3 regions of the Mixta sp. BE291 genome follow, and region 3 is predicted to be linked to each of the others. Evidence: riboswitches for the same ligand, from Rfam matches in the RefSeq annotation. Region 3 holds a riboswitch; each other region holds the start of a gene.
The links. Region 3 has a riboswitch for thiamine pyrophosphate ahead of thiB (thiamine ABC transporter substrate binding subunit). Riboswitches for the same ligand answer to the same signal wherever they lie in the genome.

Region 1 (10,191 bases), on a different contig from region 3:
GTGCCCGCCTATCATGGCGAGACCGATGCCCCTTCAGGCCGTTTCCCGCGCACGTTAAATCTCAACTTCATTAAAAAGCAGGATATGCGCTACGGCGAGAACAGCCACCAGCAGGCGGCGTTCTATATTGAAGAAGAAGTGAAAGAAGCCTCCGTTGCCACTGCCCACCAGCTGCAGGGGAAAGCACTCTCCTATAATAATATTGCCGATACCGACGCCGCGCTGGAATGCGTGAAAGAATTCAACGAGCCCGCCTGCGTTATCGTTAAGCATGCCAACCCATGCGGCGTCGCGGTTGGCGCTTCGCTGCTGGACGCCTATGAGCGCGCTTACAAAACCGATCCAACCTCAGCCTTCGGCGGCATTATCGCCTTTAACCGTGAACTGGATGAGTCCACCGCGCAGGCGATTATCAGCCGTCAGTTTGTTGAAGTGATTATTGCGCCGTCTGCCAGCGAGGCAGCTCTGCGCATCACCGCGACAAAACAGAATGTCCGCGTGCTGACCTGTGGCGCCTGGCAGCAGCGTGTCGGCGGCCTCGATTTCAAACGTGTCAATGGCGGCCTGCTGGTTCAGGATCGCGATTTAGGCATGGTGGACCGCAGCCAGCTACGTGTCGTTTCAAAGCGCCAGCCTGATGAACAGGAACTGCGTGATGCGCTGTTCTGCTGGAAAGTGGCCAAATTTGTTAAATCCAACGCCATTGTCTACGCCCGTGACAATATGACCATCGGCATTGGTGCCGGTCAGATGAGCCGCGTCTATTCCGCTAAGATCGCCGGTATCAAAGCCGCTGACGAAGGGTTAGAGGTAAAAGGCTCTGCGATGGCCTCTGATGCTTTCTTCCCGTTCCGTGACGGTATCGATGCCGCCGCCGCCGTTGGCGTCAGCTGCGTTATCCAGCCGGGCGGTTCTATTCGTGATGATGAAGTGATTGCCGCCGCAGATGAGCACGGCATTGCGATGATCTTTACCGATATGCGTCATTTCCGCCATTAATCGTCAGGAGAGTCATAAATGAACATTTTAATCATTGGTAACGGCGGCCGCGAACATGCGCTGGCATGGAAAGCGGCCCAGTCTCCCCTGGCGGAGCGCGTTTTTGTCGCGCCGGGTAACGCAGGCACGGCGCTGGAGCCAGCGTTGCAGAATGTGGATATTGCCGCCACCGATATTCCGGCGCTGCTGGCTTTCGCGCAGAGTGAAAAAATTGATTTAACCATCGTTGGCCCTGAAGCGCCGCTGGTGAAAGGCGTGGTTGATACCTTTCGCAAAGCGGGCCTGAAAATCTTTGGCCCGACCAAAGCGGCCGCCCAGTTGGAAGGCTCCAAAGCTTTCACCAAGGATTTCCTCGCGCGTCATCAGATCCCTACTGCGGAATACCATAACTTCACCGACGTTGAGCTGGCGCTACAGTATGTGCGCGCCAAAGGCGCCCCGATTGTGATCAAAGCGGACGGGCTGGCGGCCGGTAAAGGCGTTATCGTCGCCATGACGCAGGAAGAAGCGGAAGCCGCCGTGCGGGATATGCTGGCGGGCAATGCCTTTGGCGATGCCGGACACCGTATCGTGGTGGAAGAGTTTCTTGATGGTGAAGAAGCCAGCTTTATTGTCATGGTGGATGGCGAACATGTTTTGCCGATGGCGACCAGCCAGGATCATAAACGCGTAGGCGATGGCGATACCGGTCCCAATACCGGCGGCATGGGCGCTTACTCCCCTGCTCCGGTGGTGACGGCAGAGATCCACCAGCGCGTGATGGATGAGGTTATCTGGCCGACGGTGCGCGGCATGGCAGCGGAAGGCAATGTCTATACCGGTTTTCTCTATGCCGGACTGATGATTGGTCAGGATGGCCAGCCGAAAGTCATCGAATTTAACTGCCGCTTCGGCGATCCGGAAACGCAGCCCATTATGCTGCGCCTGCAGTCAGATCTGGTTGATCTCTGCCTGGCGGCCTGCGAAGGCAAGCTGGATGAAAAAACGTCGCAGTGGGATGAGCGTCCGGCGCTGGGCGTAGTGCTGGCGGCGGGCGGCTACCCTGGCGACTACCGCACCGGCGATGTGATTCATGGCCTGCCGCTGGAAGACGTGGCGGACGGTAAAATCTTTCATGCCGGAACCCGTCTGGAAGACGATTTAGTGATGACCAATGGCGGACGCGTACTTTGCGTTACGGCACTGGGCGCTGATATTGCTGCGGCACAGCGTCGCGCCTATGAGCTGGCAACGCCGGTTTCATGGGATGGCAGTTTCTGCCGCCGCGATATTGGCTATCGCGCTATCAGACGCAAATAGTTCCTCTTGCGGTTCCGCCCTTGCGGCGGGGCCGCCTTTCCCTTTACGCCACGCTAGAAATCCGCTTCCTGCGGCTCCCACTGACAATCATCTTCGCTTGAAACGCCCAGCAGCTGAGTACCCGCCGGTGCCTCCAGCCAGGCAACGCTGACCGCCGCGCCCGTTTGCTGTTGCAGCCGTGCGATTCTTTGCCATTCGCTTTCCTCCAGCGCCGGTTTGATCGGCTCGCCCTGACAGGTTTGCAGTGCGTTGTTGCCCTGCCAGCGCCCCTGTTTCATCAGCACATGACCGGCCAGCAGCGCGTCGCTGATTTGCAGCATGCGCTGCGCATCAAACTTATAAAGTTCGATAGTATGCTCGCTGACCGCCTCACGCCGTCCCGCCAGCTGCCGTTGCATAAAGCTCAGGCCGCCATCGCTGTCAAAACGTAGCGTCACATCATCCGGCTCGCTGCCTTTCAGATGGCGCTCAATGCTGATCAGGTTGCCCTTCTTCCAGCCGTAGCGCGTAAAGACCGCCGCGCCTTCCTGAAACGGTTTAAACACCGTCAGCATATGCACGCTGTCTTGATTATTCTTACGCCAGATGCGCACCGCGCCGCGATCGGCCAGATAGCCGCTGGCGGTAAAGTCAGGCAGTGACGGCTGTGAACTACAGCCTGCCAGCAGTAACGTCAGAAGTGCGAATAGCCGCTTCATGAGGCTCCGTGATGCCAAAAAACGTCAAAAAACAAAAGGGCGACAATAATTGCCGCCCTCGTTAAACCTTTCACTGCAACGCGATTACTTAACGGCGTCTTTCAGTGCTTTACCAGATACGAATGCCGGTACGTTAGCAGCAGCAATTTTGATTTCATTGCCAGTCTGCGGGTTGCGGCCAGTGCGCTCAGCACGATGGTTAACTTTAAAAGTACCAAAACCAACCAGTTGTACAGCATCACCATCTTTCAGAGACTCGGTAATTGCAGACAGGGTGGATTCCAGCGCAGCTTTAGCCTGGGACTTGGAGAGATCCGCTTTCTCTGCAATTACATCAATCAGTTGAGTCTTGTTCATAAGTTATCCTTACAGTGTATTTATCGCTTGCTAAGCATCGAGTGCGAGGGAATAGACAGATTCTGACACCCTTCAGCCTGCACGCACCGATAGCCACATTTTTCAGCCCCCCAAATGTAGACCAGACAGGGGGCGGATGTGAAGCCTTTAGGCATGACAATTCAGGCGTGAAGTCACGTTTTATCGCGTTATTGCTCTATTTTTATACCAATGTTACTTATCGCGGCTTCGCGCAGGTCAGAACGTAGTCCTTTTATCAGCTCCAGGTCCCGCTCCTCGCAGGCGGCCAGCAGGCGAAAAATCTCCCACTGTTCGTCCCATTCCTCTTCTATCGCCGGTAGCGCACCCAGCTCTTCATCGCTCATTTCGCGACCGGCATGGGTCATTTCCAGCATCGCCACCGTGGTGATCGACGTCTCGCTAACGGTGATCGCATGCTCCAGCGTTTCGCCGCTCAGACGTGAATGCACCAGTTCGCTTAACGCAACGCAGGCATCGATCGCGGGATAAACGCCATACACCTCAAAATCGTCCGCCAGCGGAATCGCCTCTTCCAGTTTTTCCAGCTGGCTGTCGAAATTGATTTTGGCGTCTTTTACCGTCAGAGATTCCCAGATCAGATCGAGAACACGGCGATACAGCTGCGCATCGGCAAACTCGGTCTGCTGACAAAACGCCCAATAGTTGGGATAGAGGCGCTCACACAGGCAGGCCATAAAGGTAACGTGCTGCCAGCTTTCCAGCTTTTCGAGGCGCAGATGGATGGGATTACGTAACATGATAAGGTCTCTTTAGCATCATTCTGGCGGCAGTGTAACGCAAAAGAAACCGTCCGGCACGGCTATCCCTGCTGCCAGCGCAGAAAGGCGCTGCGCTCGGAGGCCACCGCGTCAGCCCAGCGCGTCGGCTCGGGCAGGCGATATCCCGCCATACACTTCTGCACCCACTCCAGCGCGGTATCGATGCTGACGCGATGGCCGGTGGAAACAAACAGCGGATTACAGCGTTTTTTACTGCGCCAGACCCAGCCGATCTTCTCGCCTTTATCCATCAGCGGCTGCTGCGAGCCAGGCTCATCATCCAGCGGCTCAAAGCGTCCACACAGACGGCGTTTCGCCACGCCGATGGTCGGGACATCCACCAGCATACCGAAGTGGCTGGCAACGCCGAGCCGCCGTGGATGGGAAATACCATGACCATCAACAAACAGCAGATCGGGCTTCTGCTCCAGCAGCTCCCAGGCAGCCAGCAGCGCCGGATATTCACGGAAAGAGAGGAAACCAGGGATATAAGGCATGATGGTGGCGATACGCGCCACCTTATATTCGATAAGCTTCAGCGAAGGATATTCCAGAATCACCATGGCGGCGCGCGTTACGTCGCCGCCCTGTTCAAATCCGACGTCCGCGCCGCCAATCAGGCGCGGCGGCATTACCTCAAAATCATCATGGCGCACCACATCTGCGGCGCGCTGTAGCTGTTCGGCTCGTAATGCCTGAATATCCATATCTACTCCTTGTGATAAGGACGTGACAGCCGATGTACCGCCTCCACAAATGCGCCTGCATGCTCAGGCGGCACATCCTGATGGATGCCATGTCCTAAATTAAATACGTGCCCGTTACCCTCGCCAAAGCCAGCAAGGATAGATGCCACTTCCTGCTCGATACGCGCAGGCGATGCATAAAGCATAGACGGATCCATATTGCCCTGCAGCGCGACTTTGTCGCCTACGCGGCGGCGCGCATCGGCAATATCAATCGTCCAGTCCAGGCCCAGCGCATCGCAGCCGGTCGCCACCATCGCTTCCAGCCACTGGCCGCCACCCTTGGTAAACAGGGTCACCGGCACGCGACGCCCGTCGTTTTCACGGATCAGGCTATCAACAATTTTATGCATGTAACGCAGCGAGAATTCCTGATAATCCGCGCCGGTTAATACGCCGCCCCAGGAGTCGAAAATCATCACCGACTGCGCGCCTGCGCGGATTTGCGCATTAAGGTAGAGGATGACGCTATCCGCCAGCTTATCCAGCATGGCATGCAGCGTGGCCGGTTCGGCATACATCATCTTTTTGATTTTGGTAAAGGCTTTGCTGCTGCCGCCTTCCACCATATAGGTTGCCAGCGTCCACGGGCTACCGGAAAAACCAATCAGCGGCACCGCGCCCTGCAAATTTTTGCGAATGGTGCGCACCGCATTCATTACGTAGCCCAGTTCCTGTTCCGGATCGGGCACCGGCAGCTTATCCACATCGGCACGGCAGGTAATCGGCGAGGCGAAGCGCGGACCTTCGCCCGCTTCGAAATAGAGCCCTAATCCCATCGCATCGGGAATCGTCAGGATATCGGAAAAGAGAATCGCCGCATCCAGAGGATAGCGACGCAGCGGTTGCAGAGTCACTTCACAGGCCAGCTCGGCATTCTTGCACAGCGACATAAAGTCGCCCGCCTGCGCACGCGTGGCTTTGTATTCCGGCAGATAGCGTCCAGCCTGACGCATCATCCATACCGGCGTCACATCAACGGGCTGGCGTAACAGGGCACGCAGGTAACGATCGTTCTTTAATTCGCTCATTATAAGGCTCTCTCAAATACAGGCGCCTGGTGGCAGCCGTTATGGCCGACAGTTAAACAAGTTTGCTGCCCTGTAGCAACCGTTACGGCTGCGCATCCGCCGCGCGGCAAAGCGCCACCGTATCCTCAATCAGGCGGCGAGCCACGGTGCCCGGCGGCGGTAGCTGCGGCAAGGCGTCATAACGAAACCAGTCGGCGGCGATCAGCTCGTTATTATCGATTTGCAGCTCGCCTTCATCATACTCCGCCATAAACGCCATCATCAGCGAATGGGGAAAAGGCCATGGCTGCGAGGTAACATAGCGCAGGTTTTTTACCCGTACGTTGCTCTCCTCCATCACTTCGCGCGCCACCGCCTGCTCCAGCGTTTCGCCCACCTCAACGAATCCCGCCAGCACGGTATAGATGCTGTTACGGTGGCGAGCATGCTGCGCCAGCAAAATTTTGTCGTGGCGACGGATGGCGACAATGATGCAAGGCGCGATTTGCGGATAGTAACGCTGGCGGCAATGGCCGCAGAGGCAGGCGTTTTCGCGATTGCTGAGATGCATTTCATGGCCGCAATAGCCGCAATAGCGATGTGAACGGATAAATTCCGCCAGCTGGACGCCGCGCCCGGCCAGCTGAAACAGCCCGCTGTCGATATCAATGATTTGCCGTACCGACCCCATGTGATCATCACGGTTTTCGCGGATCAGCCATACCGCTTCGCCCTGCCACTCGCCAATGATCGCGCCCTGCGATCCAACCAGGCCAGTTTTTTCTGCCGTACCGTGCGGTAATTCGCCGTTCGGCAACCAAATTTTCTGTTCATGGCTGACAACCCACCAACCAGCGTCTACGCTGTTAATCTCACGTTCCATATAAGCGTTACCTTCTGCTTCAGCACTTTTGTGACTGGAGCCGTAATTATTCTTAAAAATGGAACGAATACGGGACACAGCCTCTGTACTGATGTTAAGTATAAGTAGCGGTAAGACTATAACTCACGGAGACAAACATGCTTAACCAGTTAAACGTTCTGACCGAGCGCGTAGGTGGCAGTAATGAACTGGTAGATTTTTGGCTTAATGCGCGCAGGCAGCTATTGGTTGCTTATTATCAGGTCGTTGGTATCAAACCGAATAAAGAGTCTCTGACCGCCCTTGATGAAAAGGCGCTCGACAATTTTTGTCAAAGCCTGGTGGATTACCTCTCTACCGGCCACTTCAACGTTTATGAACGTATTATCGAAGAGATGACCGGCGACAGCCCGTTGCTGGCGGCAGCCCAAATTTATCCCGCGCTGCAGGGGAATACCGAACAGATCATGCAGCTGTATGACACCCATCTGGAAGCCGCTATCGATCACGATAACTGCCTGGAATTCCAGCAGGCGCTCTCTGAGGTGGGCGAAGCGCTGGAAGCGCGCTTTACGCTGGAAGATAAGCTGATCCAGCTGGCCTTCGAGAACAATTTAGCAACGCTGACCGCAGCCAACGATCAGCCGCTCGCCCGACCTGCTTAATTATTATCAGGTTGTAGTTTTATTAACGCCCCTTTATGCTGAAGGGGCTTTTTTATGACCTTGCCGCAGCGTCACGCGTGTAAGGTATCGTTTGCAGCGCGTCTGCAGCGAGATTTCTTCTTGTCGGAGTGCCTTTTAGGCTGAGACCGTTAATTCGGGATCCGCGGAACCTGATCAGGTTAGTACCTGCGAAGGGAACAAGAGTACAGATGCTTTCATGGCGTCAATACGTATTGACGCCATGTCGTTACTCCTTCCGAACTCCGGACAAGCAATGTTCCTTTATCTGGAGTTTGCTATGTCTGCTAAACCAACCCGTCGTGAACAACGCGCCCAGGCGCAACAGTTTATTGCCTCCCTGCAGGGAACTGCGTTTCCCAATTCAAAACGTATCTGGATCACCGGCAGTCGTCCCGATATTCGCGTGCCGATGCGCGAAATCCAGCTTAGCCCGACGCTTACCGGCGGCGATAAAGCTTCCCCCGTGTATGAAGCCAACGAGCCGGTGCCGGTTTACGATACGGCGGGCGCGTATGGCGATCCTGAAGCAACCATCGATGTGCATCAGGGGCTGCCGCGCCTGCGCAGCGCCTGGATTGAGCAACGCCATGATACCGAGCAGACTACGCTAAGCTCCCGTTATAGCCAGCTGCGTCTGCAAGACGAAGGGCTTGATCATCTGCGTTTTGATAACCTGCCGCGTCCACGTCGTGCCCAGGCGGGACGGCGCGTTACCCAGTTGCACTACGCGCGCCTGGGAATGATCACGCCGGAAATGGAGTTTATTGCCCTGCGGGAAAATATGGGCCGCGAGCGAATTCGAAGCGAAGTGCTGTTGCAGCAGCATGCGGGGCACGGTTTCGGCGCCCAGCTGCCGGAAAACATTACGCCGGAGTTTGTGCGCCAGGAAGTGGCCGCGGGCCGCGCGATCATTCCCGCCAATATCAATCATCCCGAAGCGGAGCCGATGATTATCGGGCGTAATTTTCTGGTGAAGGTAAATGCCAACATCGGTAACTCTGCCGTAAGCTCCTCAATTGAAGAAGAGGTAGAAAAGCTGGTTTGGTCTACCCGCTGGGGCGCGGATACCGTGATGGATCTCTCTACCGGCCGCTATATCCATGAAACGCGCGAATGGATTTTGCGTAACAGCCCGGTGCCGATCGGCACGGTGCCCATTTACCAGGCGCTGGAAAAGGTCAACGGCATCGCAGAGAACCTGAACTGGGAGCTGTTCCGCGATACGCTGCTGGAGCAGGCGGAACAGGGCGTGGACTATTTTACTATCCATGCTGGCGTGCTGTTGCGTTACGTGCCGATGACGGCGAAGCGTCTGACCGGCATTGTATCGCGCGGCGGCTCGATTATGGCTAAGTGGTGCCTTTCCCATCATCAGGAAAGCTTTCTCTATCAGCATTTCCGTGAAATCTGCGAAATCTGCGCCGCCTATGATGTTTCCCTGTCGCTGGGCGATGGGCTGCGTCCTGGCTCGATTCAGGATGCTAATGATGAGGCGCAATTTGCCGAGCTGCATACGCTGGGCGAGCTGACTAAAATCGCCTGGGAATATGATGTTCAGGTGATGATTGAAGGGCCGGGCCATGTGCCGATGCAGATGATCCGCCGCAATATGACCGAGCAGCTGGAGCATTGCCACGAAGCGCCGTTTTATACCCTCGGCCCGCTGACCACCGATATCGCCCCTGGCTATGATCATTTCACCTCAGGCATCGGCGCGGCGATGATTGGCTGGTTCGGCTGCGCCATGCTCTGCTATGTGACGCCAAAGGAACACCTCGGCCTGCCCAATAAAGAAGATGTTAAGCAAGGGCTGATTACCTATAAGATCGCCGCACACGCGGCCGATTTGGCGAAAGGGCATCCCGGCGCGCAGATCCGCGATAACGCCATGTCAAAAGCGCGCTTTGAATTCCGCTGGGAAGATCAGTTTAACCTCGCGCTCGATCCGCATACCGCACGTGCTTACCACGATGAGACGCTGCCGCAGGAGTCGGGCAAGGTTGCGCACTTCTGTTCCATGTGCGGCCCAAAATTCTGTTCAATGAAAATTACGCAGGAAGTACGCGACTACGCAGCAAAACAGCAGGCGGAGGCGCAGCCAGTTGAAGTGGGCATGGCTGAAATGTCGCAGGCTTTTCGTCAACGAGGCGGCGAGCTTTATCACCCTGCCGATGCGTTACGTTCGGAGGAAAAAGCATGAGCCAGCCTTTTCCCACTACGCCGCACCGACTTGGCCTGTATGCCGTGGTCGATAGCCTGGAATGGATAAACCGCCTGCTGGAGGTGGGCGTGCGCACCTTGCAGCTGCGTATCAAAGATCGCCCCGCCGCCGAAGTCGAGCCGATGATTCAGCAGGCCATCGCATCAGGTAAAGCCTGCCAGGCGCGCCTGTTTATTAATGATTACTGGCAGTTGGCGATTAAGCATCAGGCTTACGGCGTTCATTTAGGGCAGGAAGATCTGGAGGTAGCCGATTTAGCAGCTATCCGCCGTGCAGGCCTACGCCTGGGTATTTCCACCCATGACGATGAGGAAATCGATCGGGCGCTGGCGGTTAACCCCTCTTATATCGCGCTGGGCCATATTTTCCCGACGCAAACCAAAGCCATGCCCTCTTCGCCTCAGGGGCTGGAGCAGCTGAAACGCCATCTGGCGCGGCTGGAAAATATCCCGACTGTCGCTATCGGCGGCATCAGCCTTGAGCGGGCACCGGCGGTGCTGGCCTGCGGCGTCG
Region 2 (10,191 bases), on a different contig from region 3:
GGGCAGTTTATGCCTTCTTCTGAAAAAGAGTACGCGGTGGACTTTAACGGCGACGGGCAAATTAACCTTTGGGATCCGGTTGATGCCATCGGCAGCGTAGCGAACTACTTCAAACAGCACGGCTGGCAGCCAGGGGAAACCGTTGCGGTACCGGCCAGCGGTCAGGCGCCGGGTCTGGAAAACGGCTTTAAAACGCGCTATAGCGTCAGCAGCCTGGCGGCAGCAGGCCTGCGTCCGCAGAGTTCGATTAAAGGCAATCCGCAGGTGAGTCTGCTGCGGTTTGATATGGGCAAATCTTATCAATACTGGTATGGCCTGCCGAACTTCTACGTGATTACGCGCTATAACCACAGCAATCACTATGCGATGGCGGTGTGGCAGCTGGGCGAGGCGGTCAGCCTGGCGCGGTAGTAAAACAGCTGCCGCGTTAACTGAACGGCTCCTTTAATAGTTGGGCGTCCAACTTTTGGTGGTCGTTCATTAACCGCTGCGGCTTTTTTGCCTCACTTACCAGCAGACGAAACCGCCATCTACCAGCAGATTGACGCCGGTGCAGCAGGCGTTGAGCATGGTGCACAACGCCTGAACCGTCAGGGAACAAGCTAAATAGCGCCTAAGCCGCTGGCCTGCCGGGCAGATAATCTCCCGGCAGGCGGCGGCTAGCGGTTTTTAGGCGTGAATTTTAAAAATCGCATCAGGCCTGGACGGCGCTCGGAGGTCAGCAGCAGCCGGTTGTCGTCGGTGAAATCTCTTAACTCAGCCAAATGGCTGGTTTCTCGCTCAACGCGTTCGATGGCTTCAATGGTAAAAAAGCGGCTGGCCTCGGTCAGCAGCGTTTCATATTTAGCGAGAAAAGCCTCCACCCAGTGATGTACTTCAATCACCACGGTAGCGGTTTGCAACAGTTCCAGCACCTCTGCCGTTAGCAGTTCAAACTCAAATCCTTCGATATCGATCAGCACCAGCGCGTTACGCAGATCCTGCGGCGTTAACGTGGCGAGGCTTTGTTGATTGGCCGCGCCCAGAATAGTCAGCGCGCCAGCCGAGCCATTCTTGCGCCAGTTGGCGGCAATCACTTCGCGACCCTGTTCCGTTTGTTCAAAACAGATGGTTTTCCCGATTTTGCCGGAAACCAACATGCCAATGGCGTAATAGCCGTCGGCAGCGCCAATATCGATAAACGTGCTGTATTGATCGTTGGCGATGGCATCAACCAGCTGCAAAATTTCTTTTTCATACAGGCCCAGGCACTGTGAGCCGAGATCCAGTTTGCCCCACCAGGTATTTCTGTCCAGGCGCAGGCCTTTGAAAGGACCATATTTTACCTGGCCGTGCAGGAGGTCATACACCTCTAATGAGATGCGCTCCTGCCGTTCGCGGATGGTTTCGTGCCGCCAACGTTCACGCTGTTCCAGCGTGGATTGGTCGGCGCGCGCCAGCATCGGCTTAAAATATTCCGTTTCGGCAACGATTAATTTTTCTACGTCGTTCATTTGCTTACCGCTTAAGGTTCAGGAATGGAGCGTACATTCATTAAAGCTCACGTAAAATGCGCTTTCTTGCGACATCTTCTTCTGGCGTGCTGTAGTCGGCCACGGTGCAAGAGGCGCAAATACCTTTCTTAAGACCAAAATCAAACAGCCCGCGCCGGAAATTACTTAACGTTTTGGCGGCGTAAATCTCAAAGATGGTGGCGGTGTGGATATTTCCCGCAGGCGCAAGGTTGGTCTTATCGTCAAGAAAACTCTCACAGCAGGGTTGCACCGTACCATCGTAAAAAATGGTGAATTCTCTGAACGGTTTCACGCAGGGCTGAGTGCGAATCGTGGACGAAGCAACGTGTTCGGTTAGCACGCCTGCGCGGTTAGTACCATTCTGACGCCAGTCCGGCCACTGAATTTTAATCTGCACGCCTTTATGCCGAAACTGAACCGACTGCTTTTCCGTAACGCTATCCAACGTGAAATCATTGACTTTATTTTCACATGCCAGCTTTTCCAACAGCTTAGTGACGCGGCGGAAAATGGCGGCAGCGGTTTGCGTTCTGTTGGACGGCGGATGCAGCGTAACGCAAATATTATTCAGCCCGCTGTCAGCCAGCGTTTCAAGCCGGGCGAGATCCAGATAGTCGCCATTGCTGTTGAAGGCGATATGGCTGTAGGGAAGGTACTGTTTCACCAGCGCAATTTTCTTTTCCAGCGCCAGATCCAGCAACGGTTCATTATAGAGGTTTAAGGAAATGCGATTTTCATAGCGTATTTCAGCCAGTTCGCGGCACACTTTTTCCAGCGCGGCCAGATCCATGTAGCGTTGCACCGATTGGCGGTTAGAAAAGCTGACCGGACAGTAATCGCATTTCCGGTTGCAGCTGTAAGACAGCTCCATATTAACAATCTCGACGTGCCGCTTAAATAAAATCGCCTGTTGCGACGCTGACAGGCTCGCGCTGCGACGGCTGTCTAAAAGATTTTTAATATTGTCATCAGAAGCAAAAATGATTTGCTCAAAATAGTTCATGGTCTCTCCTGCCTCAGCCAGCCTGCTGGTTGATATAGCGTTTTTGATGAATATCAGAGGCTAAACTGACCCGGCTCGCCGCTGAGATGAGCAGATGCTGTATGGCCCGTCTACGCCAGGCCAGCTTGTGCCAGATTAAACCAGGCGCACTAAACCAATCGGCCGAAAAACGCCTGTTAATGCTGTTTTTCCTGGTATAGAGAAGGGCGGCTTTAAAAAGCCTGGCGGCGCGGTGATGGCAGGTTCTTTTGCCCGCAAGCGCAGGCTTACTGAGAATGCTGATCGCTGTCGCGGGTCGCTGTGCCGTAAGCCGGGCGATGCTGACTGTAAGGGTTGTGTCTGCCTCTCGCCGCTGGCATTATCTTGTACAGGTCTGAATAAGACGCTAATTACAATCTGTTGATGTACATGACTCGGGGTGCCCTTCGTATGAAGGCTGAGAAATACCCGTACCACCTGATCTGGATAATGCCAGCGTAGGGAAGTCAGATGCCTGACCGGCATTGCCTTCTTGAGCGCCGGCCAGGAGCATTATGAAACAGCCTGACCTGCCTGATAACGCGCTTGTTGCGCACTCTCTTTCCCTGTTCCGCCAGCGCGCGCCGCTGATCCACTGCATGACCAACGATGTGGTGCAATCTTTTACCGCCAACGTTTTGCTGGCGCTGCACGCTTCGCCCGCCATGGTGATTGATGCCGAAGAGGCGGCGCAGTTCAGCGCGCTGGCCGATGCGCTGCTGATTAACGTCGGCACGCTGACCCAACCGCGCGCCGCGGCGATGCTGGCGGCGGTCAACGCCGCTAACCAGGCGGGCACGCCATGGACGCTCGATCCGGTAGCGGTAGGCGCGCTGCGTCTGCGCAGTGAATTCTGTCAGCAGCTGCTGGCGCTGCGTCCCGCCGCCGTACGCGGCAACGCATCTGAAATCCTGGCGCTGGCGCAGCAGCAGGGCGGCGGACGCGGCGTGGATACCCGCCACAGCGCGGAATCGGCGCTCTCCGCTGCCCGTGAACTGGCGCAGCGCTACACGACCATTGTGGCGATCACCGGCGAGGTGGATTACGTTACCGACGGCGAGCGCATGCTGCGTATTGTGGGCGGCTCGCCGTTGATGACGCGCGTGGTGGGCACTGGCTGCGCGCTTTCGGCGGTGGTGGCGGGGTTTGCCGCGCTGCCGGGCGATCGGCTGCTGCATATTGCCAGCGCCTGTCGGATTATCGGCTGTGCGGGCGCGCAGGCGGCGGCGGCAGCCAACGGGCCAGGCAGCTTTATTCCTGCCTTTCTTGATGGGCTGTGGAATCTGAATCAGGAGACGCTGGCATGAAACGAATTAACGCGTTAACCATTGCCGGTACCGATCCCAGCGGCGGCGCAGGCATTCAGGCCGATCTAAAAACCTTTTCTGCGCTGGGCGCGTATGGCACCAGCGTGATTACCGCACTGGTGGCGCAAAACACCTGCGGCGTGCAGTCGGTCTATCGTATCGAACCCGAATTTGTCGCCGCGCAGCTCGACTCGGTATTAAGCGATGTACGCATCGACAGCGCCAAAATCGGTATGCTGGCACAGAGTGACATTGTCGAAGCGGTGGCGGAAAGGCTGCGCGATGCCGCGATTCCCTGGCTGGTGCTGGATACGGTGATGCTGGCAAAAAGCGGCGACGCGTTGCTGTCATCGCAGGCGGTAGCAACGCTGCGCGAGCGGCTGTTGCCGCAGGTCTCGCTGATCACGCCGAACCTGCCTGAAGCGGCGGCGCTGCTGGATACGCAGCATGCGCGCAATGAAGCGGAAATGAAACAGCAGGGGCGGGCGCTGCTGGCGCTGGGCTGTGAAGCGGTACTGATCAAAGGCGGACATCTCAGCGATGCCGAAAGCCCGGACTGGCTGTTTACCCGCGATGGCGAGCAGCGCTTTACCGCGCCACGTATCGCTACGCGCAATACGCACGGCACCGGCTGTACGCTCTCGTCGGCGCTGGCCGCCTTACGACCGCGTCACAGCGACTGGAGCAGCACCGTCGCGGCGGCGAAAGCCTGGCTACAGGGCGCGCTGGCAGAGGCGGATACGTTGCAGGTCGGCAAAGGCATTGGTCCCGTGCATCATTTTTACCGCTGGTGGTAAGGCGTAACGGCAATTTATCGGGCGCCGCCAGCTGAAAAGCGGCATCAGGGCTGCTCAAACCATTCGCTGTTCTGCTCGGCGATGGGCGTAATAGAGAAAATCATCTCCTGCAGATGCCGACGCATCGCCTGTTCCGCGCCGTCGGCATCGTGATTACGCAAGGTACTGAGGATCTCTTCATGCTGTTCGATTAGGCTTTCCGGCGGCGACACTTTGCTCAGCGTTAAATAGCGCACGCGATCCATGGTGGCCTTGATATTTTCTACCGTTTCCCACGCCAGCTCGCAGTTAATGCTTTGCGCAATCAGCAGATGAAATTCATCATCCAGCAGCAAAAAAGCCTGTACGTCGTGGCGCTGCGCCGCCATTTTTTGCAGCTGGAGATTGTGTTCCAGCGCCACTAACGCAGCAGGTGGCGCTTCCAGCGCCGCCCGACGCACCACGGCGATTTCCACCGCTTCGCGAATAAAACGGCCGTCCGCCACGCGCTGCGCGGAAATTTTACGGACGAAGGTGCCACGCTGCGGTAGGATTTGCACCAGTCCGGCCTCCGCCAGTTTGATAAAGGCTTCGCGCACCGGCTGACGTGAGACGTTAAAACGCGAGGAGACCTCTTTTTCCGACAGCAACGAGCCGGGATGGATGACGCAGGTCACAATATCCTGACGCAAAAATCGATAAATCTGCTGATTAACCGGCTCGTTAGCGGTGATGATGTAGGCTATTGACATACGACAACTTTCCTGGAGGGCTGGAGGCGAAAGCCTTAAGTCTAAACAGCCTGTTAGCGCCACGCCAGCCCTTTCGGTACAGGAACAATTAATATTGGTTAATCAGGCGCTTAACCGTCTCTTTAGCGCCAGCTTGTTGCAGTTGCTGGTAAAAATCGAGCACCTGGGCGTTAAACCGCGCGTTAGCGGGTAAATCATCACCAAACACCTTTTCCAGCGAGAGCAGGGCGGCAACACGCGCTTCGCCTTCGGCGCTTTCGCTGACGCGCTGCGCCAGCGTCTCTTTTAGCGGATCGTTAATTTCAATGACGTTGCCCTGTTCATCAACGCCGCCGACATAGCGCATCCAGCCCGCCACGCCCAACGCCAGCAAATCAAAACGGCTATTGTGCGCCAGATGCCAGCGAATGCTGTCGAGCCAGCGCTGCGGCAGTTTTTGCGTGCCGTCAGAGGCAATTTGCCCGGTGCGGTGCTTGATGGCGCGGTTTTGATAGCGCGCAATCAGCGAATCGGCGTAGGCGACCAGATCCACCTCTGTGGTGCGCAGCGTCGGCGCCTGCTCCGCCAGCATCAGCGTACGGGCGGCGCGCAGGAAATCCGCATCCTCCATACAGTCGCTGATGTGCTGATAACCGGCCAGATAGCCGAGGTAAGCGAGAAAAGAGTGGCTGCCGTTAAGCATTCGCAGCTTCATCTCTTCAAACGGCAGCACATCTTTCACCAGCTCGGCACCCGCTTTTTCCCAGGCAGGGCGGCCGTTAACAAAATTATCTTCAATCACCCACTGGAAAAAGGGTTCGCACTGAACGGCAACCGGATCGTAGCAGCCCAGCGTTTCGCCCAACGTATCCAGCGCTTCCGGGGTCATCGCCGGAACGATGCGATCCACCATCGTGGAAGGGAAGGTCAAATGATGACGAATATAGTCCGCCAGTCCGGCATCCAGCGCTTCCGCCAGCTGTAACACCACATTGCGCGTCACATGGCCGTTTTCCGGCATGTTATCGCAGGACATCACGCTAAAAGGCGGCAGGCCGCGATCGCGGCGGCGCTTAACGGCGGCGATAATCACGCCAGGCAACGAATGCGGCGCATCGGGCGCGGCAATATCGTGCTGAATCGCCGGATGATCAAGATTAAGCTGGCCGCTGGCCGGATGATGGCAATAGCCTTTCTCGGTAACGGTCATGGAAACAATCGCGATATCCGGCTGAGACATGGCCTCAATCACCGCCTCAATGCCATCGGTACGCGCATTCACGGCGGCGGTAATCACGCCCACCACGCGCGACGTTTTCCCGCTATCCGCCATTTCTGTCACGGTATACAGATGATCCTGCTGGCGCAGCAGCGTCACCAAATCGCTGGTGCTGTGCGGATTGATCAGGCATTCGATATATCCCCAGTCGCTCTGCTGCTCACGCGCCAGCCGATCGGCGCATACCGCCTGATGAGCGCGATGAAACGCGCCAAAGCCGATATGCAGCATGCGTGCGCGCAGTCGGGATCGATCGTAATCAGGAACAACAACATCGTCTGCCAGTGTCTCAACGGATAGCATGAGAAAATCCTTGTTACGTCAGAGAAGCGGCGCGCCAGGCGCGCCGGAAGTATTTATACAGAAACAGGTTTGCTGCTGGCCTTCGGGCTTTTTATGACAAACAGCACCAGAAACGCGCCAAGAGCGGCAACCACGCCCGCCAGCACAAAGGCGCTGTCGAATTTGCCGGTATGCTGCACGATAAAGCCGGTAACGATCGGACCGATAATGCCGGAAACGCTACCTATCAGGTGAATAAAGCCGCTCACCCCGCCGACGCGGCTTTTATGCACCACATCCTGAATAATTGCCCAGTAGATAGCGCCGGTGATGTACAAAAAGAAGATCGATACCGACATCAGCAATACCGCAGAGGTTACTCCTTCTACCGTACCGGCCAGCGCCACACAAACGGCAGCAGACAGTAACGCGACCACCAGCACAATTTTTCGTGACAGCAGCAGCCGACCGGTGATATTGAAAATTTTATCGGAGATCCAGCCGCCCAGCGCCAGCCCGACGAAACCCACAATCCACGGGATAACGGTGGTCATGCTCATTGATTTGATGTCGAGGTTGTGCGCCTGCACCAGATAGGCCGGGAACCAGCTCAGGAAGAAGAACAGAATATAGTTGTAACAGAAGAAGGCGAAGGCGGTGACCAGAATAATCGGCTGGCGCAGATAATAGCTCAGCCCGTGTGATGCCTGATCCAACTCCGGCTCGTCGCCCGGCTGCGCCTCTTTTAATTTTTCGATTAAGGCGCGCTCTTCGGCAGAGACACGTTTGCTGCGCGCAGGATTATCAGAGGCGATGAAAAACCAAATCACCATCCAGACGATGCCGATGGAGCAGATAATCACAAACGCCGGACGCCAGCCAAACGCCAGCGCCAGGTAGCCGATAATCGGCCCGGCAACGGCGCCGCCCAGCGGCGAACCGGCGCTTAAAAAGCCCATGGCGGTTGCCGCCTGTTTTTTCGGGAACCAGCCGTTAATCGCCTTGTTCGCGGAGGCGCAGATTGGGCCTTCCGCCATCCCGAACAGCACGCGCAGGATAAGCATTGACCAAAAGCCGGTGGCGACCGCGGTCAGGCCGCAGAACAGCGACCACATGCCGACCGCCACGCCCAACACCAGCGTCGGGCCATATTTGTCGGTCGCCAGCCCGCCAATAAAATTAAACAGGGCGTAGCCAAAGAAGAAGCTGCCGAAAATCAGGCCGAACTGTTCGGCATTCAGCAGTAAATCTTTTTCAATCATCGGTACGGTAAGGGACAGCGCTACGCGATCGAGGTAATTGATCATGTAGACCAGAAACAGCAGAAGTACGATGGTCCAACGCAAGTTCTTGAACATAGTATCTCCGAAATCGTAGGGTAATTATAATAATTAACAGCAGGGCGACGTTGCCGCCCGGCCCTGGTTCAGGTAACAGATAAGATAACTTTGCAGCAGGTACGTGGATCTTTTTCAAACAGGGTCATCGCCTGCTCAACGTCAGCAAGAGGGAAATAGTGCGTGACCAGCTTCTCCGGCTGGATAGCGCCGCGCTCGATCCACTCAATCACCTGCGGAAAACGATGGCTGTTAAGGCGTGACGTGAACAGCGACAGCTCTTTGCTGGTCAGGCTTTGCTGCGTCAGCGTGCATGGCTCGCCCGAGAAGCCAAGCAGCCCAATACGCGCCGCCGGTGAAGCCAGCGCCGCCGCCTCCGCCAGAATCGACGGATGGCAGGCAGCATCGATAATCAGGGTCGGCTGGATGCCTTCCAGCTGCGCCGCCAGCGGCACCTCGCTGTTATTAAACACGGTATCCGCGCCGCTTTGTTGCGCCAGCGCCAGCCGCTCCGGCAGCCGATCCACCACCAGCACCTGCTTCACGCCATAGACGCCTTTCAGCACCTGAATCGCCGTCAGCCCCATCGGGCCTGCGCCATACACCAGCGCGATATCCTGCGCCGTGGGCTTCAGGAACGCGGTGATATTGGCGGCAATGGTAAAGGGCTCAATTAAACTGGCCAGCTTATCGGGCACGCTGTCCGGCACGCGATAAGCGTTAGGCGCTGGCGCAACGGCATACTCGCTGAAGCCGCCGTCGCGATGCACGCCAATGACCTGCAATTCACGACAGACGTTGGGGCGGCCTACCGAGCAGGGGTAGCAATGACCGCAGCTCACCACTGGATCGACCGCGACGCGCTCGCCGATACGTGCGGCATCAACGCCTGCGCCGACGGCGTCGATCACGCCGAAAAATTCATGACCAATCACGCGTGGATAGCGCGCAAACGGGTTGTGGCCGTGCCAGATATGCACGTCTGAGCCGCAAATGCTGGCGTAACGCACTTTCACCCGCACTTCGCCGGCGGCCGGTTCCGGCAACGCGCGCTGTTGCAGTTGTAGCTCGCCAGGTTGTTCAATCACTACGCTTTTCATCATCATGTCCTTATCTCCTTACCAGTTCCATAATGTGCCGTCTTCGAGGCGCGCGACCGGCAGATAGGCCGGTTCATACGGATATTTCGCCGCCAGCTTCTCGTCGAACTCAATGCCCAGGCCCGGTTTCTCACCGGGATGCATATAGCCGTTATCGAATGTCCAGCTATGCGGGAAGACCTCCAGCATCTGCTCGGAATAGCCCATATATTCCTGCACGCCGAAATTCGGTACCCAGAGATCGAAATGCAGCGCCGCCGCCATGCAGATGGGAGAGAGATCGGACGGGCCATGCGAGCCGGTGCGCACCTGATAGAGCGAGGCGAAATCGGCGATGCGGCGCATACCGGTGATGCCGCCCGCGTGGGTAATAGTGGTGCGGATATAGTCGATCAGCTGCTCTTCGATCAGCTGTTTGCAGTCCCAGATGCTGTTAAACACTTCGCCGACGGCGATTGGCGTCACGGTATGCTGGCGGATCAGGCGGAAACACTCCTGGTTTTCCGCAGGCGTTGGATCTTCCATCCAGAACAGGCGGTAATCTTCAATGCGCTTGCCGAAGCGCGCCGCTTCGATCGGCGTCAGGCGGTGATGCATATCATGCAGCAGATGCTCATCGAAGCCAAAGCGCTGGCGTACGGCGTCAAACAGCTTAGGGGTAAAATCGAGGTATTTTTCGCTGGACCATAGCTGTTCTTCCGGCCAGTCACCTTTGGTGGCGGGCTCATAGGCCAGGCCTTTGCCTTTCGCCATGCCGTAAGTGGTTTTCATGCCCGGCACGCCGCACTGTACGCGAATGGCCTTAAAGCCCATCTCTTTGTGACGCGCATAGTCATCCAGCACT
Region 3 (10,191 bases):
TAAATTGACCGAGGTAAATATCGATAAAGTTTTTATCGGCTCCTGCACTAACTCACGTATTGAAGATTTGCGGGCCGCAGCCGAGATCGCCAAAGGACGCAAGGTTGCGCCGGGCGTGGTAGCGATGGTGGTGCCAGGCTCAGGGCCGGTCAAAGCGCAGGCGGAAGCGGAAGGTTTGGATAAAATCTTCCTGGAGGCGGGCTTTGAGTGGCGTTTGCCGGGCTGCTCCATGTGCCTGGCGATGAACAACGATCGCCTGAATCCCGGCGAGCGCTGCGCCTCCACCAGCAACCGTAACTTTGAAGGCCGTCAGGGCCGTGGCGGCCGCACGCATCTGGTTAGCCCGGCGATGGCCGCCGCCGCTGCCATTGCTGGCCGCTTTGCTGATATCCGTGAACTGAACTGAGGAATCGATCGTGGCGAAAAAATTTACTCAACATACCGGCATTGTCGCCCCGCTGGATGCGGCGAACGTGGATACCGATGCGATTATTCCCAAGCAGTTTCTGCAAAAGGTAACGCGTACCGGCTTTGGTCAGCACCTGTTTCACGACTGGCGTTTTGAAGATGACGCGGGCACGCAGCCAAACCCGAACTTTGTGCTGAACAGGCCGCAGTTCCACGGTGCCAGCATCTTACTGGCGCGGGAAAACTTCGGCTGCGGCTCGTCGCGCGAACATGCGCCCTGGGCATTAACCGACTTTGGGTTTCAGGTGGTGATTGCCCCCAGCTTCGCCGATATTTTTTATGGCAACAGCTTTAATAACCAGCTGCTGCCGGTGCGTTTAAGCGAAGAGGAAGTGGATGAGCTGTTTGGTCTGGTGGCGGCGCAGCCTGGCATTCAGTTTACCGTTGATTTAACCAGCCAGACCGTGAACGCCGGTGATAAAACTTACGCCTTTGAAATCGACAGCTTTCGTCGTCACTGCATGATTAACGGCCTCGACAGCATTGGCCTGACGCTGCAACACGATGCCGCTATCGCCGATTACGAGCAGAAACAGCCCGCCTTCCTGCAGTAATCACTTACAGGCCTTCCGGTGCCGTTGCCCGGAAGGCCGCTGCTTGCCGCTTTAGATATCGCGCACCCGCGTCGCCAGCGCAAACGACACCATCGCCAGCCCCAACGCCAGCCAGTAAACCGTATAGTGGCCAAACGACTCCGCCAGCGTTCCCTGTAACAGCCCGGCCAAAATGGTGCCGGTTGAAATGCTGTTGGTGAATAAGGTGGTCGCCGCGCCAGGCCGCCCCGGCATTAAATCCTGAAACCAGAGCATGCCGATGCCGGCGATGATACCGATAAACAGCGCGTTAAAAATTTGCAGCGCCATCAGCGCGGTGCGCGACTGGAACAGCACCAGCCCCAGATAAAACAGCACGCCGGAGGCGACGGCGATCAGCATAATGCGCCGCTTGCCGGTGCGTTTTACGTAATGTCCGGCTAACAGCATAATCGGGATCTCCAGCCCGGCGGCAGTGCCCATCAGCAGCCCCGCCAGCCGTTCGGGCAACCCCAGCACGGTGCTGATATAAAGCGGCATATCAATGATATACATGGTGTTGCAGGTCCACATCATCATCGATGCCACAAACAGCAAACGCACATCTTTATTACGCCAGGCGCTGATTTGCGTCAGCAGCACTTCCGGCGATTGTTCGACGCGCGGCACCGAAGGCAGCGCAAACGCCACCAGCGCCAGACAAATCAGAAACAGGATCGCCGCCACTACAAACATGGTGGTGAAGCCATAGTTCAACGCCAGCGCAAAAGAGAGCGGCGGCCCAATGACCCACGCCAGCGATAGCTGCGCACGCATCACCGAGCTGAACATCACCACTTCACGCGCCGAGCGGTCGGCATACTCACGCGCCAGCGCAAAGATCTGCGGCATGGAGACGCTGGCCAGCGAAGAGAGCAACACGCCAAGCGTTATCAGCGTCAGGTAATGGCGGTTAAAAGCGAACAGCAGCGCATTAAGCAACGCCATCGCGCAACAAAACAGAATCAGCTTACGGCGGTCGCCCCGGTTATCCGAACGCTTCGCCAGCAGCAGACTGACCACAATCCCGGCTACGGCGTTAACGGTATAAAACAGCCCCACCCAGAAAGGCCGCACGCCAACTTCATGCGACAGGAACAGGCTCAGCGTCGGCGCCTGCAAAGCGCCCGCAATGCCCACCATAAAAGAGACGGCCATAAAAGCGAGATAAACCGGATTGAGACGGCGGCGGCGCGTCAGCAGAAATTTCATAACGTTTCCTGTACCTGGAAAAAAGAGAACGGCAATTACCCGCAAAAGAGACGCCGCAGGCAGACGTAACGGATCTATGGCCGACGGTGATCGTTGTAGAAGAAAGCACAGGAAAACGAAAAAAGCCAGCAGCGTCAATGCCTGCTGGCGGTGTAATTGCACTCTACTCAGATGAAATAGCGGGACGGCGGTGCCACAATATCAAGCACGTCCTGCCAGGATAAAAATGCGCCAGCCCGAAAGGCTGCCTCCCGCACTTTTATCTGCGCTAATTATCGCCATAATAAGGGAACAGAAAAACTACCCAATCCTGTAACGAGCTTCCCCTTTTATGCCTTCATCGCGCCTGCAACACCACTTTATTCGCCTGTGGCAAAGCTGTAACGGTCAGCCGCAGGAAACCACGCTGCAACAGCTGGCACAACAGATGCACTGCTCGCGTCGTCATATGCGTAATCTGTTAAATGCGATGCAGGCAGAGGGCTGGCTGGAGTGGCAGGCGGAGCCAGGGCGCGGTAAACGCTCTCAGCTACGCTTTTATGCCACCGGACTGGCGCTACAGCAGCAGCGAGCCGAAGAGCTGCTGGAACAGGATAGTATTGAACAGCTGGTGCAGCTGGTGGGTGATAAAAACCAGGCGCGCCAGATGATCACCTCGCGGCTGGGGCGCAGCTTTCGTCAGGGCAAACATATCCTGCGCATTCTCTATTATCGTCCGCTGCTTAACCTGCTGCCCGGCTCGCCGCTGCGCCGTTCGGAAACTCATCTGGCGCGGCAGATTTTTAGCAGCCTGGTACGCATAAATGAGGAAAACGGGGAACTGGAGCCCGATATCGCTCACCACTGGCAATGCCTTGCGCCGCAGCACTGGCGCTTTTACCTGCGTCCGGCGATTCAGTTCCATCATGGCCGCGAGCTGGATATGACGGATGTGATCCATAGCCTGCAGCGTTTAACCGCGCAGCCGCTCTTCTCACATCTGACGTTGATTGAGTCGCCAACCGCCTGGACGCTGGATATTCACCTTAGCCAGCCCGATCGCTGGCTGCCGTGGCTGCTGGGCAGCGCCAGCGCCATGATCCTGCCGCAGGAATGGCGGCAGTTGCCGGACTACAGCCGCCAGCCGATCGGCACCGGCCCCTATGCGGTGATCAAAAACCAGCGGTCGCAGCTGAAGATTCAGGCGTTTGATGACTATTTCGGCTATCGCGCGCTCATTGACGAGGTGAATATCTGGGTGTTGCCTGAAATCAGCGAAGAGCTGGTTTACGCCGGTGTGAAGTTACAGGGCGGCAGCGAAGAGGAGAAGTCGCAAGAGAGTCGACTGGAAGAAGGCTGCTACTTTCTGCTATTTGATCAGCGTTCGGAAAAAGGGCGCGATGGTCACATACGCCGCTGGGTCAATACCTTACTTAATCCGATAACGTTGCTGAGTAACGCCAGCGCCGGTTATCAACGCTACTGGTTTCCTGCCTGGGGGTTGCTGCCACACTGGCAACATCGGCCGGAACACCCCCTCACCATCAAACCACAAGGGCTTAGCGAGCTGACGCTGACCTGGTACAGCGATCATATTGAACATCGGGGCATCGCTCAGCTGCTGGAGCCGCTGCTGGCGGCGCAGGGCGTACGCCTGATTACCCAGGAAGTGGATTATGACAGCTGGTATCACGGCGCGGCGAAAAGCGATCTTTGGTTGGGCAGCGTGAATTTCACCCTGCCGCTTGAGTTTTCCGTGTTCGCGCTGCTGTATGAGCTGCCGCTGTTGCATCACTGCATCGACATTGACTGGGAGAGCGATGCCGGGCGCTGGCGTCAGCAGGCGTTGCCCTTAGCGGAGTGGTGTAAAAAACTAATGGATAACCACTATCTGCATCCGCTGTTTCATCATTGGCTGCTGCTGGAAGGACAGCGCAGCATGCGCGGCGTGCGCATGAATACGCTGGGCTGGTTTGATTTTAAATCCGCCTGGTTCGCCCCGCCGGAAACCTGACGCTTTCGTTAACCCAACGAAAACACTACACTAACAGCCGTTCTCAACGGGGTGTGGCAAAACCATCCGGTTTTTCACTGAGAGAAACCCGTCGAACCTGATCCGGTTGATACCGGCGTAGGGATTTGAGATGCGGTACTCCCCTCAGATCATGCGCCCTGTTACTTTTCCTCCTCAAGGAGCGCAACGTGTTGAAAAAAGTTTTGCCCGTTCTGCTGTTGCTGTCTGCCCCGGCTTTTGCTGCCAAACCTGCCTTAACCGTTTATACCTATGACTCTTTCGCGGCTGAATGGGGCCCCGGCCCGGCGGTAAAGAAAGCGTTTGAAGCGCAATGCGGCTGCGAACTGAAGTTCGTCGCGCTGGAAGATGGCGTATCGTTGCTGAATCGTCTGCGCATGGAAGGCAAAAACAGCAAAGCTGACGTGGTGCTGGGGCTGGATAACAACCTGATCCAGGCGGCAGAACAGACCGGCCTGTTCGCGTCCGGCAAGGTGGATACCGCCAGCCTGACGCTGCCGGGCGGCTGGCACAACAGTACCTTCATTCCCTATGACTACGGCTATTTCGCCTTCGTTTACGATAAAAGCAAGCTGAAAAACCCGCCGCAAAGCCTGAAAGAGCTGGTTGAAAGCGATCAAAAATGGCGCGTTATTTATCAGGATCCGCGTACCAGCACGCCGGGCCTCGGCCTGCTGCTGTGGATGCAAAAAGTGTTCGGCGACGACGCGCCGCAGGCTTGGCAGAAGCTGGCGCAAAAAACCGTTACCGTAACCAAAGGCTGGAGCGAAGCCTACGGCCTGTTTCTGAAGGGCGAAGGCGATCTGGTACTGAGCTACACCACCTCCCCGGCTTATCATTTGATTGCGGAGAAGAAAGATCGCTATGCGGCGGCGAATTTTGCCGAAGGGCATTATTTACAGGTTGAAGTGGCAGCCCAGCTGAAAAATAGCCGTCAGCCACAGCTGGCGCAGCAGTTTATGCAATTTATCGTCAGTGAGCCGTTCCAGCAGACCATCCCCACCGGCAACTGGATGTATCCGGTCACCCACACCGCTCTGCCAGAGGGTTTCAAAACTTTAACGGTGCCGAAAACCGCCCTGGAATTTACCCCGCAACAGGTTGCGCAGCAGCGCGCTGAATGGATTAATTCATGGCAACGCGCCGTCAGCCGCTGATTCCCGGCTGGCTGTGGCCTGGCCTGCTGACCGCCATGCTGCTGGTCGGCGTGGCGCTGCTGGCCTTTGGCGCGCTGTGGTTTAGCGCGCCGGAAAGCGACTGGCGCAGCCTGCTGCAGGATAGCTATTTGCATCATGTTGTGGCGTTTTCATTTTTGCAGGCGCTGCTCTCCGCCCTGTTGTCGGTATTACCGGCGATTCCGCTGGCCCGTGCGCTCTGGCGACGGCGCTTTCCCGGCCGCCAGCTGCTGCTGCGCCTGTGCGCAATGACGCTGGTGCTGCCGGTGCTGGTGGCGGTGTTCGGCCTGCTGAGCGTATATGGCCGTGAAGGCTGGCTGGCGCAGCTCTGCGCGTTGATCGGCATTCAGTATGACTTTTCCCCCTATGGGCTACAGGGCATTTTGCTGGCGCATGTGTTTTTCAACCTGCCGCTGGCGACGCGGTTGCTGTTGCAGGCGCTGGAAAATATTCCCGGCGAGCAGCGCCAGCTGGCGGCCCAGCTCGGTATTGAAGGCTTGCACTTTTTCCGGCTGGTAGAGTGGCCCTGGCTGCGCCGCCAGATTTTACCGGCGGCGGCGCTGATCTTTATGCTCTGCTTCGCCAGCTTTGCCACTGTGCTGTCGCTGGGCGGCGGCCCCCAGGCCACCACTATCGAACTGGCGATTTTCCAGGCGCTCAGCTACGACTATGATCCCGCCCGCGCCGCGCTGCTCGCGCTGCTGCAAATGGTCTGCTGCCTGGGTTTAGTGATGCTGAGCCAGCGTTTGAGCAAAGCGCTGCCCACCGGCAATGTCTCGCTGAACGGCTGGCGCGCGGCCAATCGCCACGCAGGCGCGCGGCTGCGCGATACGCTATGCATTGTGCTGGCGCTGCTGCTTTTACTGCCGCCGCTGCTGGCGGTGATGGTTGATGGCGTGCATCAGGGCATAAGCGGCCTGTTGCATCAGCCTGCGCTCTGGCAGGCAACCTGGACCTCGCTGCGCATCGCGCTGGCCGCGGGTCTGCTGACCGTGCTGTTGACCATGCTGCTGCTGTGGAGCAGCCGCGAGCTACGTCAGCGTCAGCGTCTGCTGGCCGGACAAACGCTGGAAATGAGCGGAATGCTGATCCTCGCCATGCCGGGCATTGTGCTGGCGACCGGCTTCTTTTTACTGCTTAACAACTCGATCGGGCTGCCGCAGCAGGCTGACGGCATCGTGATTTTCACCAACGCGCTGATGGCGATCCCCTACGCGATGAAGGTGCTGGAAAACCCTATGTATGACGTTGCCGCACGCTATCAACGCCTCTGTTTGTCGCTGGATATTCATGGCTGGCAGCGCGTGCGAATCGTTGAGCTAAAGGCGCTGAAGCGGCCGCTGGCTCAGGCGCTGGCTTTTGCCTGCGTGCTCTCCATCGGTGACTTTGGCGTGGTGGCGCTGTTTGGCAACGCCGATTTCCGCACGCTGCCCTTCTATCTTTATCAGCAGATTGGCGCCTATCGCAGCGCCGACGGCGCGGTAACGGCGCTGCTGCTGCTGCTGCTCTGCTTTGTTCTGTTCACCCTTATTGAAAAGCTACCGGGGCGCCATGCTAACGCTGACTAATCTCACCTGGATGTATCACCATTTGCCGATGCGTTTCACGCTGTCGCTGCAGCCGGGCGAACGCGTCGCGGTGCTGGGACCAAGCGGCGCGGGCAAAAGCACCCTGCTTGCCCTGGTGGCCGGTTTTCTGACGCCGCACAGCGGCAGCATTACGCTGAACAGCACGGATCACACCCACAGCGCGCCCGCCCAGCGTCCTGTTTCGATGCTGTTTCAGGACAATAATCTTTTTGCGCACCTGACCGTGGCGCAAAACATTGGGCTGGGGCTGCATCCCGGCTTAAAACTGAATGCGACACAGCAGCAGCAGGTTAAGGCGATTGCCGAGCGGGTCGGGCTGGAAGCCTGTCTCGATCGTTTACCGGGCGCGCTTTCCGGCGGACAGCGCCAGCGGGCAGCGCTGGCACGCTGCCTGGTGCGGGAAAAACCGCTGCTGCTGCTGGATGAGCCCTTTTCCGCACTCGATCCGGCGCTGCGTCAAGAGATGCTGGCGCTGGTGGATGAAGTGTGTCGCGAACGTCAGCTTACTTTGCTGATGGTGTCGCACAGCCTGGAAGACGCCGCACAAATTGCCGCACGCAGCGTGCTGGTGGTGGACGGACGGATTTACTGGGACGGCGCAACCAACATGCTGCTGCGCGGCGAAACCGAGGCGGCGGAAGTGTTGGGCATCAGCGTTAAGAATAGATAAGCCTGATTAACCGGGACGGCAGGTCAAAAACGCTGCCGTCTCCCGTTCAGGCCGATTCCCGCGTTCGCGGGGAACCTTAACCCACGAACACCTTCCATAACAGCTGGCGGAAAATCGGCATCATGGGATGAAACTGGATAGCGATCAGGCTGCCCGCGCCAAGCATAAAGCCCAGCGGCGCCAGCCAGCGCAGCCGCTGCACCGGGAGCCAGCGCGTCGCCCAGTCACGCTGCTTATCGGCACGCCACCAGCGCCAGCATAGCCATGCGCCAAGCCATACCAGCAATGCGACCGCCAGCAATAGCCAGGTAAAGCCGCCGCTTTGCGCGTCTTTCGGCACATCGATCGCTACTCCAGCCAGGATACCCGGCAGCAGATAGAGCGGCGGCCAGAAGAGACAGCCGATCAGGCTCGGCGGCAGAAACTTACGCACCGGCAGTTCCAGCATGCCCGCCGCCATCGGAATAAGCGGCCGCGTTGGCCCGACAAAACGCCCGACCAGAATGGTGATCATGCTGTGCTGATGCAGGGCATGCTCGGTTTTATCCAGCATCTTTTGATGCTTCTTCAGATAGTGCCAGCGATGCAACGGCCCCTGAAATTTCCAGCCGATGCCATAGGAGATCCAGTCGCCCAGCAGGCAACCGACCAGCCCCGCCGCCCAGGCGGGATAGAGCCCCAGCTGACCGCCGCCGACCAGCGCGCCCAGACTGGCCATCATCACCGTACCGGGCAACAGCAGCCCGACCAGCGCCAGCGACTCCAGAAAGGTCACCAGCGCCACGGCAAACAGCGCCCACTCCAGCGATTGGGTAATCAGGTGTTCCAGCCAGGCTTCCATAAGTATCCTCAGAATAATCTTCGGCTGGATTGTCCTGAGCGGATGTCAGAGCGTCAAGCAATGATTTGTATGGGGATATTGACATGAATTGACAACGACTTTACCGCTGTCAAAGAGGCGTAGCACGCTATTCTGCTACAGAAACGCGCGCTGGTCGAAATAATAACAGGCTGGCGGCTCCGCCTTGCCGGATTAGTTAAAGCCCACCTCAACCAATTCGCCATGCGCTTTTTGTATATAGCGGGTATTATTGAGCCAGTAGCTGACTTCTCCATCGCGCGTCAGGGTGATGTACATTAACCGGTCTTTTTCGATACAGTTATTCGGCGGGGGCATATCATCAAAGCAAAGGCGATCATATTTCTCTAACGCTTTGTAACCGTCACCGAAGCGCCAGATAGCGATACTATAGTCACCGGTATCATCAGGTTTAGGGATACCATATTTTTCCTGTAAAAAAAACCTATTACTTCGCCACCATTCTATTTTTCCTTTGTCACTCCATGGATAACGATCAACTAAAATATCGCTTCTGTTATGGTATTGATGAATAGCAATAATTTTAACTGGCTGCCATGAGAAAAATAACGCAACAACAATAGCGGCAATAAAAATCGAGAATGAAAATATAAAAAAGCATTTTTTTCGGCAGTTCATTTCTTTCCACCACTCAGGTTGATCACTGCATTCATGTTCGTGAAAAAAGGCTTATATCCATATTTTTCATAACGTTGAAGAACAAACCATATTTTAAAAAACTTAAATTGCCGAAACTTATCTTTCATAATATCGTTATCATCGAGTCCGAAATGATCCTGAGCCACATATTGAACTTTAGCTTCCCATGAATGGTTATGCACCTGCAATGATAACATTTTAATCTCTATAGAGTAGATATCATGCACGGTTATTCCCAGCCCATTAATGCTATCCTCTTTCCTGGCAAATTTTGGAAGTATGGTTGTTTGAATAGCAGTATCAAAACTTTGAAACTTTGGTTTAGGAAATTCTTTCTGTTTATAATTTATATTACTATTAACAACGGTTTCGATTACATCAAGAGAAGATTTACCCGAATTATCCTCCAGTAGCTGATTTCTTAGCGCCATATCCAGCGCTGCATCACTAAAAGGCGCGCCGTTAGCATACTGCATATGATCAATCATCTTATTAATCAGCTGACGATAAGGACTATAAATAGAAAAAGGCCAGCTCAGGCTGCGCATTTCATCAAACAACAGCTGCGCGCAGGCTTGATATGAACAGGCCCCCGCATTTCTAATGGAATGGGGTGTGTAAAAGCGCGACTGCGGCAAATTAAACGGCGAAAGCCGTACGCCGGTGTAAGGGTTAACTTTCTCTGATACATCGGTAAGGAAGTAGCGCTTTTGCAACTGGTCAGCCGTCAGGTCGCCATATCGCATATCCGCCGCCGCTCTGTCATTCATTTTTCGTTGGGTAGAGAAAATAGTACAGGGAAAGGTTAAAGCCGTCATTCATCGCACTCCTTGCAATGTTGCTTTTATACCGCCGCATCGGGTGCGGTATGGTTAATGACTCACTGATACCGCTGAAAACAGAAACAGGATGCAAGACCTGTCCTGAAATAAGCTTTCCTTCAGTGGCTTAATACGCCTCAGGCACTGGATAAAT

Region 1: another riboswitch for thiamine pyrophosphate. It lies ahead of thiC (phosphomethylpyrimidine synthase ThiC); the one in region 3 lies ahead of thiB (thiamine ABC transporter substrate binding subunit).
Region 2: another riboswitch for thiamine pyrophosphate. It lies ahead of thiM (hydroxyethylthiazole kinase); the one in region 3 lies ahead of thiB (thiamine ABC transporter substrate binding subunit).

The regions. Positions count from the first base shown of each region.
Region 1 covers NZ_JAVDXN010000015.1:27,748-37,938, reverse strand. Annotated here, with positions in the region: gene purH (bifunctional phosphoribosylaminoimidazolecarboxamide formyltransferase/IMP cyclohydrolase) at 1-999, shown strand, start outside; gene purD (phosphoribosylamine--glycine ligase) at 1,018-2,298, shown strand; gene J2X14_RS20765 (DUF1481 domain-containing protein) at 2,352-2,996, opposite strand; gene hupA (nucleoid-associated protein HU-alpha) at 3,081-3,353, opposite strand; gene J2X14_RS20755 (YjaG family protein) at 3,542-4,132, opposite strand; gene nfi (deoxyribonuclease V) at 4,195-4,860, opposite strand; gene hemE (uroporphyrinogen decarboxylase) at 4,863-5,930, opposite strand; gene nudC (NAD(+) diphosphatase) at 6,013-6,792, opposite strand; gene rsd (sigma D regulator) at 6,930-7,436, shown strand; TPP riboswitch at 7,551-7,650, shown strand; gene thiC (phosphomethylpyrimidine synthase ThiC) at 7,735-9,657, shown strand; gene thiE (thiamine phosphate synthase) at 9,654-10,191, shown strand, end outside.
Region 2 covers NZ_JAVDXN010000002.1:397,805-407,995, reverse strand. Annotated here, with positions in the region: gene mltB (lytic murein transglycosylase B) at 1-411, shown strand, start outside; gene J2X14_RS06995 (class I SAM-dependent methyltransferase) at 660-1,493, opposite strand; gene J2X14_RS06990 (radical SAM/SPASM domain-containing protein) at 1,534-2,517, opposite strand; TPP riboswitch at 2,922-3,017, shown strand; gene thiM (hydroxyethylthiazole kinase) at 3,051-3,842, shown strand; gene thiD (bifunctional hydroxymethylpyrimidine kinase/phosphomethylpyrimidine kinase) at 3,839-4,639, shown strand; gene J2X14_RS06975 (GntR family transcriptional regulator) at 4,684-5,370, opposite strand; gene J2X14_RS06970 (mannitol dehydrogenase family protein) at 5,459-6,931, opposite strand; gene J2X14_RS06965 (MFS transporter) at 6,985-8,268, opposite strand; gene J2X14_RS06960 (Zn-dependent oxidoreductase) at 8,337-9,347, opposite strand; gene manD (D-mannonate dehydratase ManD) at 9,366-10,191, opposite strand, start outside.
Region 3 covers NZ_JAVDXN010000003.1:154,392-164,582, forward strand. Annotated here, with positions in the region: gene leuC (3-isopropylmalate dehydratase large subunit) at 1-406, shown strand, start outside; gene leuD (3-isopropylmalate dehydratase small subunit) at 417-1,022, shown strand; gene J2X14_RS08315 (sugar efflux transporter) at 1,074-2,252, opposite strand; gene sgrR (HTH-type transcriptional regulator SgrR) at 2,584-4,245, shown strand; TPP riboswitch at 4,283-4,387, shown strand; gene thiB (thiamine ABC transporter substrate binding subunit) at 4,434-5,420, shown strand; gene thiP (thiamine/thiamine pyrophosphate ABC transporter permease ThiP) at 5,396-7,006, shown strand; gene thiQ (thiamine ABC transporter ATP-binding protein ThiQ) at 6,990-7,697, shown strand; gene J2X14_RS08340 (DedA family protein) at 7,774-8,538, opposite strand; gene J2X14_RS08345 (DUF943 family protein) at 8,731-9,195, opposite strand; gene J2X14_RS08350 (DUF3289 family protein) at 9,192-10,034, opposite strand.